Regions from separate parts of the Serratia fonticola genome, predicted to be linked through region 2. Evidence: predicted binding sites of a transcription regulator. Region 2 holds the regulator's gene; each other region holds the start of a gene.

Region 1 (4,062 bases), 1.4 Mb from region 2:
GGTGTTACCGATAATAAAGGTCACCGCCATGGTTTCCCCCAGGGCGCGCCCCAGGCCAAGCATCACACCGCCGATCACGCCGTTTTTGGTGAACGGCAGCACAATGCGCCAGATCACTTCCCAGGTAGTGCAGCCGATACCATAGGCCGACTCTTTCATCATCACCGGGGTTTGTTCGAACACATCGCGCATTACCGCCGCAATGTAAGGAATAATCATGATGGCCAGGATCACCCCGGCAGCCAGGATACCGATACCAAATGCCGGGCCGGAGAACAGCTCGCCGACGATCGGGATCCCGGATAACACTTCCCCCACGGGGGTCTGGAAATATTGGGCGAACAACGGGGCAAATACGAACAGGCCCCACATGCCGTAAACGATGCTCGGGATCGCCGCTAACAGCTCTATCGCGATCCCCAATGGGCGCTTGAGCCAGTTAGGGGCCAACTCGGTCAGGAACAGGGCAATACCAAAACTGACCGGCACGGCGATAATCAATGCAATCACCGAGGTGACGACCGTGCCGTAGATCGGTACCAGCGCACCAAACTGTTCGGCTGGCGCATCCCACTCCTTGGTCCACAGGAAGGCAAAACCAAACTTCTGCATGCTTGGCCAGGAGGCGATAATCAGCGAAACGATGATGCCACCCAGCAACAATAGGGTAATCAGCGCCGCCAGTCTGACCAGCGCGCTGAAGATGATGTCACCGTTTTTACCCGGTGCTTTCATGGTCGGCTTGTACTCAGCCATAGATTACTCTTCTGTTTAAAGCTTGAAGGGCCCGGAGTGCCGGGCCCCGACAGTCAGGTTGAGGCGCGGTCTGCCGCACCCCCTGCGTTGTTAGAACAAGGCCTTACCGGAGCTGTCTTTGATGTTGGTCTTCCAGGCAGCACGGATTTGCTCAACCACTTCGGCAGGCAAGGCGGCATAATCCAGATCGCTGGCCTGTGCGGCACCGGTCTTGTAAGCCCAGTCAAAGAACTTCAGCACTTCTGCGCCCTGCTCAGGCTTCTTCTGCTCTTTGTGCACCAGGATGAAGGTGGTGGAGGTGATTGGCCAGACGTTGTCGCCTTTCTGGTTGGTCAGGTCCTGCGCGAAGGTTTTGCTCCAATCCACACCTTTGGCTGCGGCGCTGAAGCTCTCTTCGGTTGGGCTAACCGCTTTGCCATCGGCAGACACTAATTTAGTGTAGGCCAGGTTGTTCTGCTTGGCGTAAGCGTATTCAACATAGCCGATAGAGCCTGGCAGACGCTGAACGAACGCGGCGATGCCGTCATTGCCCTTGCCACCCAGGCCGGTTGGCCAGTTAACGGTTGAGCCTGCACCAATTTTCTCTTTCCACTGCACGTTAGCCTTGGCCAGATAGCTGGTGAAGACGAAAGAAGTCCCGGAACCATCAGCACGACGTACCACGGCGATAGCCTGATCCGGCAGCTTGACGCCCGGGTTCAGTTTAACGATCGCCGGGTCATTCCATTTTTTGATGTTGCCCAGGTAGATATCACCCAGGGTTTGACCATCCAGAGTCAGCTCACCGGATTTGATGCCCGGAATATTCACCGCCAGTACCACGCCACCGATCACGGTAGGGAACTGGAACAGGCCGTCCGCAGCCAGTTTTTCATCGGACAGCGGGGCATCAGAAGCACCAAAGTCAACGGTGTTGGCGATGATTTGCTTCACACCACCAGAGGAGCCGATCCCCTGATAGTTAACCTTGTTGCCGGTTTCTTTCTGATAAGAATCTGCCCACTTGGCATACACCGGAGCGGGGAATGTCGCACCTGCACCGGTCAGGCTAGCAGCAGCGAAGGCGGACACAGAGGCCAAAGAGAAAGTCGCTGCCACAATACTGGCGACGGTGGTACGCATCAGTTTCATAATCCCTCCTAATGGGATATTCAAAATCGACCTTGGGTCGTTTTCATCAGAGTAAGTATTGCTGCAGGAGGGAAAATAGGACAGTTTGGTGACAGTTAAATGTACGAAATATGACAGTTATATTACAGTGGAGGGTGATTGATATTTAGTTGATTAAAATCAGTGAGATGACGGCGCTTTTAGACAAAAAACAATCTACAAAAATCTGCCTGTTGCTGCACTATCTCTCTGAATATGAGCGGTTTTCGCTGTTTTTTACACGCTTGTCATATTGCCAATCGCTGGCGCACTATCCCCAAGTTGCAGGCCACTATCTTGGTAACGTTCATAACTGATAGCGCTTCAATAACGGCTGATAGACCTTGAGGGAAAGCCAGGAAATCAGCGCCCACACGCCACGCTGATAAACGTTCAGGTGCCGGACATAAACCATGCTGTATTCAATCACCGGTTGGCAACCGCGAACCCGCTTAAAATCTGGCGCGCCAGAACTCAAATTGAGGAACAGCTTATGTTCCATAGCGTAGCGTAACGCAAAGGCGATCAGACGACGATATAAGGCCAATGATGCGGGTAATTCCGTCCGATAGCCGACGATCGGCACCGTTACCGTCTGTTCCAACTGAACCATTCCCAACACCCCCACCATTTGCTGCTGGTGGAACAAACCGTACAGTTGCAACACGCCAAGCTGCGAGGCCTGAGATAAATAACCGGTGGTAAACTGCACATTCTGGCGGCTGTATTTTTCCAGGTAGAGCTGGTTATAGAGGCGTTCGGCACACTGCATCTGCTCGGGATCATCGGCCGACAGCCGTTTGAACTCCCATCCCACCTGATGCAGCAGTTTGTCATCCCGGCGCGCGTTGATTTTACCCCACCAGCGTATAGGATCGTCCAGGCAATAAACCTGACGGCTGACGATAGGCAGCCAACCTTGCTGGGAGAGCTGCGCCAACAGCTCGGGGGTCTGCTGATCATTGAGCGAACGGATCATCAAAGTATGCTGGGGATAACGCTGTAATGCCTGTTGCCGCAACGCATCGGTATCCAGGGTTTGCCAGTGGCTGCTGGTCATATTGGTGGAAAGACACTGATTATTCAGCACCTGGAGCCGATCGACGTATGCCAGCACTAAGGGCCATTTCAGCAACAGCGTCAGCCCGTTGCACAGCGCCCGCAACGCACCGTTATCGATTTTGATAATTTCATCCCGCGCGTAATCAACGATCAGAGCCAGCGGGGAAACCACATAGCAATTACCGGGCACGTAATCATTGACCGTCGCCGGTATCCAGAAGCCATCCTGTTGATACTCGGTCATCGACGTCTGGAGATTGGCGATCATGCCTGGCTGTTGCAACAGGGTCACTTGCAGGCGCTGCCACTGATTAACCTGCTCCATGCTAACCGTCCCACTCGATGTCGAAAGTGCTGGCATCGGTGAGGGGCCGCCGATAGCGCAAGCTGCGGTACCCCATTTCCAACAACGCGCACCACTGTGCTCCGGCACTTATCGGCCAACGGGGATCGTTGAGCAGATTAGGCGCTTGGCGAAAATCCTGCCATAGCGTCGCCAACTGCTTATCGCGCCAAGCCTGCCAGGCAAAAAATAACAGTACGATCACGCCCACATGTCCTGCCTTGGGCGGCGCTGGCAGATATTGCAATTGCCCATCGGCAGCGATGGACATCTGAGCCCCCAGCAAATGCAGGCCGCTGGTGGCCCTGGGATTACACTCAATAACAAAAATCACCCCGTCCTGTTCGATAAAATCGAACGCCACCTGGCCATGAAAGCCGGTTTTTTCCCCAAACTGACGGACAAAATCGTCCAGCCGCCGATCCTGATAGGGAACAAAGTAGCTGCCTGCAGCCTGATTGAAGCAGTATTTGGGTTGATAAGCCTGATGCACGATTAGCCTGCCGTGCTCAAAAACGGCATAGTTACACAACGCCACGCCGTCTAATTTCTGCTGCTGCACCCAGGGGATATGCTCGTTGAGCTGTCGATCGTTCAATACACCCGGTTTCGGCGTGCGGATCACTTGGCGACCAAAGCGTGAATAAACCGGTTTCAAAATGGTCAGGGGATCGTCGGCAATTTGCGAGCAGGAGGTCAGTAATCGGGTCGCAGGAGTCCGCACCTCACCCAATCCCGTTAACAGGCTCAGG
Region 2 (4,062 bases):
TGCACGCCAGCCAGTTGTTGCTGGTATTCCTGAGTCTGTTGCTGGGTGGTTTGCCAGCGTTGCAGCCAGCTCAGCTGATGTTGTTGCCGTTGTGATTGTTGGTTGAGAAGCTGCTCTTCAGTACCGAGTTCGTTGAGCTGGCTTTCCAGCGCCTGACGTTGCTCATCATTGAGCAGTTCAATCCCGCTGGCACGGTGATGCAAAGCGTCCAGATCGCTTTTCGCCTGTTTGTGCTGTTCGAATACCTGTGCCGACAGCCGCCCATAAATCTCGGTGCCGGTCAGTTCTTCCAGCAGTTCGGCACGTTCGTTGGCCTTGGCGTTCAGGAAGGCGGCAAACTGGCCCTGCGACAGCATCATCGATTTGGTGAAGCGGCCAAAATCCAGCCCGGTGATCGCGGCAATCAGCTCTTTTTTATCGGAAATTTTATCCGCAAGGATTTTGCCGTCTGCCCGCAGTGCCAGCTCCACCTTGGGAGCCTGCAGGTTGCCGTCCGGATCGTTTTTCGCCCGGCGTTGGCTCCAGAAGGCGCGATAGCCGACACCTTTGACCTCAAACTCCACCTCGGCCAGCGATTCGGCGGTGTGGCGGGTCATCAATTCGTTCTGGCTGGCGCTGACTTCCAGCCGCGGCGTCTGGTGATAGAGAGCCAGACAGATGGCATCCAGCAGGGTGGTTTTACCCGCGCCGGTGGGGCCGGTGATGGCAAACAGGCCGTTGCTGGCGAAGGGTTCCGCCGTGAAGTCGATTTTCCACTCGCCCTGTAGCGAGTTCAGGTTTTTCAGCCTTAGGCTCAGGATCTTCATGCGGATGGCTCCTCTTGGTGATGCAAGGTTTCTACCACCTGCTGGAACATCTGCCGCATCTGCTGTTGGCGCGGTTCGGCCATCTCGGCTTCCAACGCCAACCGGCGCTCGAAGACTTCGCCCACGCTTAATTCATTCAGGGTTTCTTTATCCTGCTGGGCAAGGGTCTGGTTACGTTGCTCTTTACTGCGCCGCAGCAACACCACTTCAACCGGTAAATCTTCCGCCAACTGTTGGATGCGGCGTTGAATATCGCTGAGGTAATCTTGGGTGGCCACTTCGATATCCAACCAAACCGGAAGTTCGCCGTGATAATCGGCAAACTGCTGTAATTGGGCCTCGATTTGCTGCAAATCACCCTTGATCAGCTGCATGGGCTGGAAGGTGGGGATCTCCAATGGCGCGATCTGTTGCAGCGCACCGTCGGCAAAATCGACCATAAACACGCTTTTGGCTTTGCCTAACTCGTCAAAACTCAGTGGGATTGGCGAGCCGCTGTAGCGGATATGCTCGGACTTGGCGACGTTCTGCGCGCGATGGATATGCCCCAACGCAATGTAATCGGCAGGGGGGAACGCCTGGGCTGGAAAGGCATCCAGCGTGCCGATATAGATATCCCGTACCGAATCCGAGGTGGTGACGCCCACGGTGGTTAAGTGGCCAGTGGCGACGATCGGCAGTGGCAAACCCAACGCATCGCGGCGCGCACAAGCTGCCTGATACAGGGTTTGGTAATGCACGGCGATGGCTTCTTGCAGAGCCTGCTGCTTTTGGTTGCCAGACTCACCGGCGCGGCTGGTGAGCAGATCCCGTGGGCGCAGGAACGGAATGGCGCAAAGTACCGCACCAGGTTGGCCATCAAGCTGGTTGAGCACCACGATCTGCTGCTCCAGCTCGCTTTGCGCGTTGGCAATCACGGTGGTATTCAGGCAGGAAAGCAGCTCACGCGATTCGTTCAGCGTGGCCACGGAGTCATGGTTGCCGCCCAGCACCACCAGTTGGCAGCCGGTGCGTTGCAGTTCCACCACAAACCGGTTGTATAGTTCGCGGGCGTAGCTGGGTGGGGAGCCGGTATCGAACAGATCGCCTGCGACGATAAGCGCATCCACCTGATGCTGTTCCACCTGTTCGATCAGCCAACGTAAGAAGGCCTGATGCTCGGCGGCGCGGCTTTTGGTGAAAAAGTACTGGCCCAAATGCCAGTCGGAGGTATGGATCAGGCGCATAAAACTCCCAGGGCGACAACATAATGGCGACGATTATAAAGGGGGGGATCTCTCCTGTCGTGGCTCAATCAAGCAGGGAGCCGAATGATTTTTGTTTGCCGTCAGAAATAATCGCTATGCTTACTGCGTTCGATCGGGCTTTTTTTTCATAAAACTGTCACAAAACTGACGCATAATGGCGACCGCAATCAACTGAGATCGCTAACACATTGGCAGGATTGACGATGGCAAGACGCATACTGGTGGTGGAAGACGAAGCGCCGATCCGTGAGATGGTGTGCTTTGTGTTGGAACAGAATGGTTACCAACCGTTGGAAGCCGAGGATTATGACAGTGCCGTTACGCGCCTGTCTGAGCCGTTCCCTGATTTGGTGTTACTGGACTGGATGTTACCGGGTGGTTCCGGCATTCAGTTTATCAAGCATATGAAGCGTGAGGCGATGACCCGGGATATCCCGGTAATGATGCTGACCGCGCGCGGTGAAGAAGAAGATCGGGTACGTGGCCTGGAAGTTGGTGCAGATGATTACATCACCAAACCTTTCTCGCCCAAGGAGCTGGTGGCACGTATCAAGGCGGTAATGCGCCGTATTTCACCAATGGCAGTAGAAGAAGTGATTGAAATGCAGGGGCTAAGCCTGGATCCTTCTTCACACCGGGTGATGGCCAATGAGCAGGCGCTGGAGATGGGGCCGACCGAGTTCAAACTGCTGCACTTCTTTATGACTCATCCGGAGCGTGTTTATAGCCGCGAACAGTTGCTTAATCACGTCTGGGGCACTAACGTTTATGTGGAAGACCGCACCGTTGATGTGCATATCCGCCGGCTGCGTAAGGCGCTGGAGACCAGTGGTCATGACAAGATGGTTCAAACCGTTCGCGGCACCGGTTATCGGTTCTCAACGCGCTACTGATCGCACAGCGCTGGAGAGGTTACCGTGCTAGAACGTTTATCGTGGAAGAGGCTGGCGCTGGAGCTGGCCCTTTTTTGCCTGCCCGCCTTATTGCTGGGGCTGATTTTCGGTTATCTGCCCTGGTTGCTGTTGGTTTCGGTGCTGGCCGCGCTGGCCTGGAACTTCTATAACCAACTCAAACTTTCCCACTGGCTGTGGGTGGATCGCAGCATGACGCCGCCGCCGGGCCGCTGGAGCTGGGAGCCGCTATTCTATGGCCTGTATCAGATGCAGCAGCGTAACCGTCGCCGCCGCCGTGAGCTGGCGTTGTTGATCAAACGCTTTCGCAGCGGGGCCGAATCCTTACCGGATGCGGTGGTGATGACCACCGTTGAGGGCAATATCTTCTGGTGTAACGGCCTGGCACAGCATCTGCTGGGCTTTCGCTGGCCGGAAGATAACGGCCAACACATTCTCAACCTGCTGCGCTATCCGGAATTCAGCCATTATCTGCAACAGCAAGAATTTACCCGGCCGCTGACGCTACAGCTGAATAACGAACACTTCGTCGAATTCCGTATCATGCCCTATTCCGAAGGCCAACTGCTGATGGTGGCCCGTGATGTGACACAGATGCGCCAACTGGAAGGGGCCAGACGCAACTTCTTCGCCAACGTCAGCCATGAGCTGCGTACGCCGCTAACGGTGCTGCAAGGCTACCTGGAGATGATGAGCGATGAAGAGCTGGATGGTTCGCTGCGTGGCAAAGCCTTGGGCACCATGCAAGAGCAGACCAAACGCATGGATGGGCTGGTAAAGCAATTGCTTACGCTCTCCAGGATCGAGGCCGCGCCAAACGTGGATATGAACGAGAAGGTGGATATTCCGTTAATGCTGCGGGTATTGCAGCGTGAAGCGCAATCGCTCAGCGGCGGTAATCATCAGATCAATTTCCGGGTGAATGAAAATCTGCAGGTGTTCGGTAACGAGGATCAACTGCGCAGCGCGGTTTCCAATCTGGTGTACAACGCCGTCAACCATACTCCGGCGGGTACCAACATCGAAGTGAGCTGGCAGCAGACGCCGCAGGGGGCCCAGTTCCAGGTCAGCGATAACGGACCGGGCATTGGTGCCGAA
Region 3 (4,062 bases), 1.0 Mb from region 2:
ATGAATCGGTAGGGATCGAACATGTTCGACCCGGCTGCCTATCAGGGTGTACCAGAACGTGTTGCGCCCCTATTTTAACGATTACGAGAACAAGCAATGAAGACAGAAGGACTACTCGCGCAGCGCATCGTAAAGGTCAAAAGCTCGGCAATCCGCGAATTGCTCAAGCACAGCAAAATGGAAAACGTCATTTCGCTGGCGGGTGGCATTCCCTCTGATGCGCTGTTTGACTTCGAAGGATTGAGCATTGCTACCCAGCAGGCTATTACCGAACAACCGAAAAGCGCTTTCCAATATGGGCTGACCGAAGGCAGCGAACTGCTGCGTGAAGGCATCTGTACCCTATGCGCACAGCGTGGCGTTAATGCCAAGCCGGAAGATATCGTGGTGACCGCAGGCTCCCAGCAGGCGTTAGATCTGGTGATGCGTGCGGTGATTAACCCTGGTGATGTGTTTGTGGTAGAGCGCCCGACCTATCTGGCGGCGCTGCAAACGCTGGAACTGGCGGAAGCCAACGTCATGTCCGTCTCTTCCGACAGCGACGGCATGGTAGTGGATGAACTGGCTGAACTGCTGAAAACCCAGAAGATCAAAGGGGTGTACGTGGTGCCGAACTTCGGCAACCCGAGCGGCCTGACCCTGAGCGCCGCACGCCGTGAGCAGTTAGTGAAACTGGCGGTAGAGCATAATTTCCTGATTATCGAGGATGACCCCTACGGCGAGCTGCGCTTCACCGAAGAGCGTAATGCTACGCTGTATCAGGTTTCGCAGCAGGTGCTGGGCCATACCGAAAACATTATCTATACCTCCACCTTCTCGAAGATCCTGGCTCCGGGCCTGCGCCTGGGTTGGGCCATCCTGCCGCCATTCCTGCTGCATAAAGTGGCGATCATCAAGCAGGCGGCGGATCTGCATGCCAGCGCGCTGTCGCAGAGCATCGTCGAATGTTACCTGGGGCTGGATCGTTTACCGGCGCAGATCGAAAAGATCCGCGCGGCCTACAAGCACAAAGGCGAGATCCTGGCCGGGTTGGTGGAAAAAGAGCTGGGTGATGTGATCAGCTTTGATATGCCGAAAGGCGGCATGTTCCTGTGGGCGCGCTTCCGTCAGCAATTCGATGCCACCGAGTGGCTGAAAACCACCCTGAAGCAGGGCGTGGTGTTTGTGCCGGGAGAATACTTCTTCTCTGACAAACCGGATCGCTCTACCTTCCGTCTGTCGTTTGCCACGGCAACCGAACAGCAGATGCAAGAGGCCGTCGCCCGCCTGCGTCGCTCGCTGTAATCTCTCTGCGGCGGTGGGGTGAATTCCCTACCGCCGACATCAAACCGCCATCTGCACTTCACCTCGCTGTCATCTAGCTGTCACGCCAAAGTTATTTTACTGTCATCCGCGCATGGCATGTTTAGCATCCGAACAAAAACTGTTTCTTTTCGCTCACGCGTTTTGATCACACCAGCTTTTTCAGGAGTTAGGCATGTTTGCTCACGCGATTAAAAAAACCACGTTGTGCGTTACCTTGGCCCTGGCGGTCAGCGGCCATGCAATAGCTGCCACCGAGATCCCATTCTGGCATTCGATGGAAGGGGAATTGGGTACCGAAGTCGACTCTCTGGCAGACCGTTTCAACCAAACTCACAGCGATGTGAAGATCGTCCCGGTTTATAAAGGCAACTACGAACAGAGCCTGGCGGCGGGCATTGCCGCTTACCGTTCCGGCAAGGCACCGGCGATCCTGCAAGTGTACGAAGTGGGCACCGCCACCATGATGGCGAGCAAGGCGATCAAACCGGTGTATCAGGTGTTCCAGGAGTCGGGCATCAAGTTCGATGAGTCGGTGTTTGTGCCGACCGTGGCCGGTTACTACACCGATAACAAGAGCGGCCATCTGCTGTCCCAGCCTTTCAACAGCTCCACCCCGGTGCTGTATTACAACAAAGACGCCTTCAAGAAAGCGGGCTTGAACCCGGATCAGCCACCGAAAACCTGGCAGGAACTGGCGGCCGATGCCGCCAAATTGCGCGCGGCTGGCATGAAGTGCGGCTACACCAGCGGTTGGTTGGGTTGGATCCAACTGGAGAACTTCAGCGCCTGGCATGGCGTGCCGTTCGCCAGTGAAAACAACGGCTTTGGTGGCACCAATGCCAAGCTGGAGTTCAACCAGCCGCTGCAGGTTAAACATATTCAGTTCCTGCAAGACATGAACAAGAAGGGTGACTTCACCTACTTTGGCCGCAAGGACGAACCGACCGAGAAGTTCTACAACGGCGACTGCGCCATGGCGACTGCTTCTTCCGGCTCGTTAGCCAGTATCCGCAAATACGCCAAGTTTGATTTCGGCGTGGGCATGATGCCTTACGATGCTGACGCCAAAAATGCACCGCAGAACGCCATTATCGGCGGGGCCAGCCTGTGGGTGATGAACGGCAAAGACGCGGCGACCTACAAAGGCGTGGCGGAGTTCCTGCAATATCTGGCCCAGCCTGAGATTGCCGCCGAATGGCATCAAAAGACCGGCTACTTGCCGATCACCACTGCCGCCTATGAAATGACCAAGCAGCAGGGCTTCTACGACAAAAACCCAGGGGCCGATGTGGCCACCCGCCAGATGCTGAACAAACCACCGTTGGCGTTCACCAAAGGGCTGCGTCTGGGCAATATGCCGCAGATCCGTACCGTGGTGGATGAAGAGCTGGAAAGCGTGTGGACCGATAAGAAAACCCCACAGCAGGCGCTGGATGCCGCCGTACAGCGCGGTGACGTGTTGCTGCGCCGCTTTGAGGCCTCCACCAAGTAAGCGTCAGATTGGGCGTTCTTTTGCCAAACGACATCGATCCACTCCCTCTCCCTTTGGGCTGAGGAATCCCCACTAATTTTTTCTTAGTGGTTTCAGAGAATTAGAGCGAGTGTTTTACGATCAATCTGTTCCATTTTGTTCGTAAATTGGCAGTGAGAGAATGACGAACCACTTCTTCTCTTCTGCTTGAGGCTGTTTTTTAGTCCGTTTTTGGGCAAAAAACAGCCTATTTCTCGTCTCAATTTTTCTGGGGATTCCTCAGCCCTTTGGGAGAGGGCTGGGGTGAGGGGCTGCTACCGATCCTCATCCCCATTTAACGGTTAACTCTATGTCATCATCCCGTCCCGGCTTCGGCTGTAGCTGGCTGCCCTATGTGTTGGTGCTGCCACAACTGCTGATCACCGTCGTTTTCTTCCTGTGGCCTGCCGGTCAGGCGCTGTGGTACTCGGTACAAAGCGTCGATCCGTTTGGCCTTTCCAGCCAGTTTGTCGGGTTGGACAACTTCACACAGCTGTTCCAGGACCCGTATTACCTGGACTCTTTCTACACCACGCTGTTGTTCAGCTTCCTGGTGGCCGGTGTTGGCCTGCTGGTCTCGCTGTTCTTTGCCGCGCTGGTGGACTATGTGCTGCGCGGCAGCCGTTTCTATCAGACCTTGATGATCCTGCCCTATGCGGTTGCCCCTGCGGTAGCGGCGGTGCTGTGGATCTTCCTGTTCAGCCCCGGCATGGGCCTGATCACCCATGTGCTCGCCGGTTTCGGCTACGACTGGAACCATGCGCAAAACAGCGGGCAGGCGATGTTCCTGGTGGTGCTGGCATCGGTTTGGCAGCAGATCAGCTATAACTTCCTGTTTTTCCTGGCCGCGTTGCAATCTATCCCGCGCTCCCTAGTGGAAGCTGCGGCGATCGACGGGGCAGGCCCGGTGCGGCGTTTCTTCAATCTGGTGCTGCCGCTGATCACGCCGGTGAGCTTCTTCCTGCTGGTGGTCAACCTGGTGTATGCCTTCTTCGACACCTTCCCGGTGATCGACGCCGCTACCGGCGGTGGGCCGGTGCAGTCGACCACCACGCTGGTGTACAAAATCTATCGTGAAGGCTTTGCCGGTCTGGATCTGTCCAGTTCAGCGGCGCAGTCGGTGGTGCTGATGCTGCTGGTGATTGGCCTGACGGTGATCCAGTTCCGCTTTGTCGAACGTAAGGTGCGTTACCAATGATTGAGAACCGACGCGGGCTGGATATCTTCAGCCATACGATGCTGATTGT

Evidence for each region. The regulator PhoB, encoded in region 2, activates phosphate uptake and scavenging genes when phosphate is short. The targets are predictions, from matches to a motif close to CTGTCATAAAACTGNCNNAT.
Region 1: the regulator PhoB is predicted to act here: its motif matches at 1,963-1,982, upstream of pstS (phosphate ABC transporter substrate-binding protein PstS).
Region 3: the regulator PhoB is predicted to act here: its motif matches at 1,351-1,370, upstream of ugpB (sn-glycerol-3-phosphate ABC transporter substrate-binding protein UgpB).

Annotation. Positions count from the first base shown of each region.
Region 1 covers NZ_CP011254.1:1,768,555-1,772,616, reverse strand. The annotation lists gene pstC (phosphate ABC transporter permease PstC) at 1-756, opposite strand, end outside; gene pstS (phosphate ABC transporter substrate-binding protein PstS) at 847-1,887, opposite strand; gene WN53_RS07815 (GNAT family N-acetyltransferase) at 2,213-3,292, opposite strand; gene WN53_RS07810 (ATP-grasp domain-containing protein) at 3,294-4,062, opposite strand, start outside.
Region 2 covers NZ_CP011254.1:3,171,641-3,175,702, forward strand. The annotation lists gene sbcC (exonuclease subunit SbcC) at 1-806, opposite strand, end outside; gene sbcD (exonuclease subunit SbcD) at 803-2,032, opposite strand; gene phoB (phosphate response regulator transcription factor PhoB) at 2,257-2,946, shown strand; gene phoR (phosphate regulon sensor histidine kinase PhoR) at 2,971-4,062, shown strand, end outside.
Region 3 covers NZ_CP011254.1:2,158,947-2,163,008, forward strand. The annotation lists gene livF (high-affinity branched-chain amino acid ABC transporter ATP-binding protein LivF) at 1-4, shown strand, start outside; gene WN53_RS09575 (aminotransferase-like domain-containing protein) at 97-1,284, shown strand; gene ugpB (sn-glycerol-3-phosphate ABC transporter substrate-binding protein UgpB) at 1,478-2,797, shown strand; gene ugpA (sn-glycerol-3-phosphate ABC transporter permease UgpA) at 3,126-4,013, shown strand; gene ugpE (sn-glycerol-3-phosphate ABC transporter permease UgpE) at 4,010-4,062, shown strand, end outside.